DNA from 2 places in the Bacillus cereus group sp. BfR-BA-01316 genome. Region 1 is predicted to be linked to the other one. Evidence: riboswitches for the same ligand, from Rfam matches in the RefSeq annotation. Region 1 holds a riboswitch; the other holds the start of a gene.

Region 1 (3,217 bases):
AAAGCGAGCAGCATCGGTATACGTGCTGGAGAAAAAATTACGGGAAATGAATCATATTATTTACCGGTAGGTATTAAGAAGGAGGAAAATAAATGATTAATTTTTTACTATATTTAGCAGTATCACTTGCACTTTTGTGTATCGGTCTTTTTCTTATGGAAGTGACAACGAAAGTTAAGGAATTTAAGTTAATGGCTCAAGGGAATAAAGCGGTAAGCTATGTACTTGGAGGAAGACTACTTGGTCTTGCTATCGTTTTATATTCAACGGCTGCTAATTCTATTTCAATTCTTGATATGGTTTCATGGGGAGCTGTTGGGATATTAGCTCAAATTATTGTCTTTTATTTAGCGGAATGGCTTACACCACGTTTTAATATTAATAAAAGCCTTGAAGAAGATAATCAAGCAGTTGGTCTTTTCTTTATGTTTTTATCACTTTCCATCGGAATTGTAATTGCTGGTTGTGTAACATATTAAAACCCTTACATTTTAACGTAAGGGTTTTATTTTTCATGTGCTAATTTTTTGCAATATGTGTTCAATTAATTTATGTAGCCGAACGCTGAGCAGGATGCGTATTAGTGTACTAAACTCGAGATAGTTGTTGTAATAAGGAAAAGTTTCCATACAAAGTGTTGACATCTATTTTAAATAAGAGTAACATTTTCTATGTAATTAAAATAAGTCTCTGTTAGGTGAGGCTCCTGTATAGAGAAATGCTACTGCCCAAAAATGTCGAGAGACGCCAATGGGTCAACAGGAATGATCGAATTAAGGTTTTTCTTAACGTAGCTGGTAATGAACCTATGCTATACAGTGCTAAAACTCGGCGAGGGAGAGGTCCGTAGATTTCTAATTGTATTATATTAGGAATCGCTTATTTGTGTATGCAATGACCTTTGCTCTCTTATGAGTAAGGGTCTTTTTTGTTAGCAAGCTATGAGTAATTTCATAGTATAGATTATAACTAAAAAATTAAAGAGGAGGTGAGGAGCATGTCAAATTCTGACTCGGTTCCGTTACCCATATACTTCAAATCAAAAATATATGATGTAGGCAGGAAACGACTTGTTCCTCCCTCTATATTTATCATAATGTAGCGTTTATTCGAGTATTTAAGCGCTAGACACTTTCACGGTGAAGTGGATAAATTGAGAAACAAAGCGTTTCTTCCTATGTTGTAAAGGAGGAGACGATAATATGTTATATGTAAATAAAAGTGTGGGTAACACTCCGTATAAATTAAGTAAAAAAGCAATGAAAGAACAAACAATGCTTCAAAAAAATAAAGATCTATTAATTGAAATCGCAACAAGAGATGTAAAATCTGTATTTGCGTATTTTAAAACAACAAGAGACGGACTATCTATGAAAGAGGCACAAAAGCGTATTCAAGTATATGGCCGAAATGAATTAACTTCAAAAAGAGTGCGTATTGCGGAAGTAATGATGAAGCTAAGTGGAATGATCCCAGGTCTTTCAAAACAAAATGTGCGTGATGAATTACAATGTGAAACAGTTACTGTTTCTAGAGTAGCTGGTTGTAGCGTAACAGGGCTAAACAGTGAACTGAAAATGATGAAATTACCAGTACAAGAGCTTGTACCTGGAGATATGATTTTTCTTTCAGAGGGCGATACAGTGCCAGCAGATGTACGTATTACTTATGCAAATGGTTTATTAGTAAATGAATCTATGCTGACAGGAAACGATGCTAGTATTGAGAAATTTGAAAGTTGCTACCATCTTGAACGTAAACGATTTATTCCATTAAAACGGATGAAAGACTATAATCCACTTGAACTTGAAAATGTATGTTTCAAAGGTACGTATATTGTTGGCGGAAATGCAAAGGCTGTAGTTGTTTCGACAGGTAAAAATACGTATTCAGGAATACTTCATACTTGTTGCGGTAGAATGTCTTAATGTGTTAATGATGCTAAATATACAAAAACAATGTATAATAGACAAAGTTGAACAAAAACGTAGAATGGTAATCTATATATAACCTTACGTGATAACGTGAGGTTATTATTTTTTGTTAGTAGGAGAGGAATTATGAAAAAAGTATTATTAGTTGATGGTATGGCACTATTATTTCGTGCTTTTTACGCAACAAGTGTATATGGACAATTTATGAAACGACAAGATGGTACCCCGACGAATGGGATTCATGGTTATATGAAGCATTTATTAACAGCAACACAAGCAATCGAACCAACGCACATTGTAACGTGCTGGGATATGGGAAGTACGACATTTAGAACGGAATCTTTCTCGAATTATAAAGCAAATCGTGCAGCACCGCCGGAAGAATTAATTCCGCAATTTGATTTAGTGCAAGAAATAACTGCGAAATTATCTATGCCTGTAATCGGTATGAAAGGTTATGAAGCGGATGATTGTATCGGTACGCTTGCAAAACAATATTGCAATGAAGCGGAAGTTTATATTTTGACAGGTGATACAGATTTACTTCAACTTGTTGATACGAATGTTACAGTTATGCTTCTTCGTAAAGGAATTGGAAATTACGAGTATTACACACCGGAAAAAATCATGGAAGAGAAAGGTGTAGAACCTTGGCAAATCGTGCATGCGAAAGCTTTCATGGGAGATACAAGTGATAATTATCCGGGTGTAAAAGGTATTGGTGAAAAAACAGCGTATAAGCTTATTCAAGAATATGGAACAGTATCGGCTGTACTAGAAAATATAGCATCATTAACAAAAGCGCAGCGCACAAAGATTGAAAGTGATTTAGAGAACTTAAATATTTCATTACAATTAGCACAAATTCACTGTGAAGTTCCAATCTCATGTTCATTAGAAGAAGGGTTACACACAATGGATGAAGAAAAACTTAGATTCGTTTGTGAAGAAATGAATTGGGGAAGACCTGAAATATTAATAAATATGTTGTAAGAAGTAGAAAGGTCGATTAAATATTTTTAATCGGCCTTTCTTTTTTGTTCACAAAGTTGTCAGAAAATAAACGGGATTTTCATATGAAGTTCAAATAGATTTCACAACAATCAATTATTATAAGAACACGCAGATAATTCCTTATCTTTTATATAAACCATCCCCCAAGGAGGAAAATGAAAATGCGAAAAAAAGTGAGAAAATCATTTAAACAATTATTAATTGAAAATAAACAATCATTATTAAGTAATAAAGAGAATATGAAAGAGATAGAAGAACGAATTGAGAAA
Region 2 (3,217 bases), on a different contig from region 1:
AAACATTCGATTCCGTGTGATAACCTTTTTGTTTCTACACCGAATTCATGATCCTCAAACACAATACCTTCTTCCGTGATCTCAACGATTTCAAGTGGATATTTAACATGTGTCGTACTTACTAATAATGCTACTTCAATAAATTGTTTAATTCCTTTTGGGCCGTACACTGTTAACGGCGTCGTTCCCCCTTGGAAAGAACGGCTCCCTAATAAACCCGGCAAACCAAAAATGTGATCTCCATGTAAATGAGTAATAAATATTTTTTCAATGCGTCTTGGGCGTACAGATGTATGTAAAATTTGATGCTGAGTCGCTTCACCACAGTCAAATAGCCACGTTTGCCCTCGTTCTTCTAACAATTGTAAGGCAATTGCTGAAACGTTCCTTCCTTTTGAAGGAACACCTGCACCAGTTCCTAAAAATACAAATTCCACTTTCTTTCCTCCAGCTCTTTATATAATCTATCTTTCATCTTACGGAATGTTATTTCAAATGGCAAATTGAATTTACATAACCAATCATCTAGACAACTATACAACACGAACATTCAAAATAAAAACTTAACAATCGTTCGCGTTTTGTAGTAATATAACTATATCACATATAAAGGGAGCGTTTTATTATGAAAGAAGTATTTCGTTTACAAACTGATTTTTCATCTTCATTTGATCGCTGGGTAAGTTCTTTCGTTTCTGATCACCCAGCACAACTAGAGTGGACGACTTTAAAAGAATTAATTCATGAATATACAACATCACATACAAATGAGACGTTACCAACATATATTTCTTCAGCTTTAACATATTACGCACAACGCGTTTCAACAACAAATAGCTCAGAGATTGTTATTTTTGAAAATCCTACAATCTCATAATCTATAATAAAAGCACTGTATAATCAGTGCTTTTTATTTATATTCATTAAATTATTTTCCCACCTTATTTACAAAAAAACACATCTTATTTCATACTATATAGTCATCACGAATCTATTTAATTTTTCAAAAAAACAGATTAAATAGATATTGACACTATAAAATTTCAGTGCTAACATTCAACATGTAATTGAATATGGTCTCTGTTAGGTGAGGCTCCTGTATAGAGAAACGCTGCTGCCCAAAAATGTCGAGAGACGCCAATGGGTCAACAGGAAAGGTCGGAATGAAGGCCTTTCTTAACGTAGCTGGTTTCAGTACCTATGCTATACAGTGCTAAAACTCAACGAGGGAGAGGTGCGTATGTTTTGTCATACACAAAAACTGTTTTTATCTATGTTTAATAACAGTCTTTGTTGTTGACTCTTTTTGACTGCGAATTCAGACCTTTACTCGTTGTGAGTAAAGGTCTTTTTACGTCTTTATGCACCTTACTATGAAACAAACATAGCATATTCAGAAACTATTAAATTGTACGGAGGTGAGGAACAGTGGCAAGTGATGATTCGGCCCAGATACCCATATGTTTTACACTTATATTTTATCATGTAGGTAGGAAAGAAGCTGTTCCTCCCAATTTTAAATAGTCGAGTAACAGATTGTTTCCTCCTTCATGAAAGAGGAGGAACTACCGATGTTAAATTTACAAAGACAAGAAACAAAGCATGCTTACGATCAAGATAGCATGCAAGCAAATAACGAATTATTAGTGGAAGTTGCAACACAGGATGTACACTCCGCGTTAAAACTCTTAGAAACAACACAAGATGGACTCTCTAAACAAGAAGCGTCTCGTAGACTTTCTTTATATGGTCCGAACGAAATCGCTCATAATAAAGCATTGCCGTGGTACATTCAATTTCTGCTGGCATTTAAAAATCCATTTATTTTTGTTTTATTAGCTCTTGGAGCACTCTCTTTTTTCACAGATGACATACAAGGAACAATTGTCGTATCTGTAATGGTACTGCTAAGTGCAACGATTCGCTTTCTACAAGAATTTCGCTCTCAGAAAGCGGCAGATAAGTTAAAGGCTATGGTTCGAACAACCGCGAGCGTCTTTAGAATAGATGGATTTATACATGAAACAAAAAACGTAACCAATTTAAACCGTAATCATACAATGGAAATTCCAATTGAAGAACTTGTGCCTGGCGATATTATTTCACTTTCAGCCGGTGATATCGTTCCAGCTGATGTGCGTATTTTATCCGCTAAAGATTTATTTGTTAATCAATCTTCTTTAACAGGAGAAGCACTTCCTGTAGAAAAATACGAGAACTGCTACCATACGGAAAATAAACATATATTACCGAAAAACATGAAAAAAAATTACAATCCGCTCGATATGGAAAACCTTTGCTTTATGGGTACAAATATTGTTAGCGGTAGCGCAAAAGCTGTTGTTGTTTCAACTAGTACGGATACGTATTTCGGCTCTTTAGCAAAAAAGGTTATCGGAAAACGTGCAGAAACAAGCTTTGATAAAGGCGTAAACAAAGTAAGTTGGCTCTTAATCACATTCATGCTTATTATGACGCCCATCGTCCTTCTCATTAATGGATTCACAAAAGGAGATTGGCAAGAAGCTTTCTTCTTTGCTATTGCCGTTGCAGTTGGTCTTACACCTGAAATGTTACCAATGATTGTAACTGCTAATTTAGCTAAAGGCGCCGTGAACATGTCTAAACAAAAAGTAATTGTAAAACAGCTAAACTCTATTCAAAACTTAGGTGCTATGAACATCCTTTGCACGGATAAAACTGGAACTTTAACAGAAGATAAAGTCGTCCTTGTTCGTCATTTAGATCCTAATGGAAATGAATGCAATCGCGTCTTACAATTTGCATATTTAAATAGCTTCTATCAAACTGGATTGAAAAATTTAATAGATAAAGCTGTCATTGAACATACAGAGGAAAACCATAAGTTTGATCCATCAATTTTTCAAAAGCTAGATGAAATTCCATTCGATTTCGCTCGTCGTCGCATGTCTGTTATTGTGAAAGATATTTCAGGTGAACATACAATGGTTTGTAAAGGTGCCGTAGAAGAAATTTTATCAATTTGTAATTACACTGAAGTGGATGGACAAATTGTCCCTCTTACTGAAGAAATGAGAGCAAATGTAAAACATCTTAGCGAAACTTTAAACAGTGAAGGAATGCGTGTCATTGCTGTAGCATACAAGAAAGATAACAAACCTTATCATAAAGCTTATGCAGTACAAGATGAATCCGCTATGATCCTTACTGGATATATCGGCTTTTTAGATCCGCC

The links. A riboswitch is a leader RNA that binds a small molecule or an ion and turns the genes downstream of it on or off. The one in region 1 is predicted to bind magnesium.
Positions count from the first base shown of each region.
Region 2: it holds a riboswitch for magnesium, as region 1 does, so the genes downstream of both, mgtA (magnesium-translocating P-type ATPase) here and MR071_RS04660 (P-type ATPase actuator domain-containing protein) in region 1, are expected to answer to the same signal.

Region 1 is NZ_JAKUGX010000004.1:21,381-24,597, forward strand. It holds gene MR071_RS04650 (glutathionylspermidine synthase family protein) at 1-96, shown strand, start outside; gene MR071_RS04655 (DUF350 domain-containing protein) at 93-479, shown strand; M-box (ykoK) riboswitch at 683-848, shown strand; gene MR071_RS04660 (P-type ATPase actuator domain-containing protein) at 1,203-1,928, shown strand; gene MR071_RS04665 (5'-3' exonuclease) at 2,061-2,927, shown strand; gene MR071_RS04670 (FbpB family small basic protein) at 3,110-3,217, shown strand, end outside.
Region 2 is NZ_JAKUGX010000002.1:16,180-19,396, forward strand. It holds gene rnz (ribonuclease Z) at 1-437, opposite strand, end outside; gene MR071_RS01700 (DUF3932 family protein) at 626-877, shown strand; M-box (ykoK) riboswitch at 1,073-1,240, shown strand; gene mgtA (magnesium-translocating P-type ATPase) at 1,572-3,217, shown strand, end outside.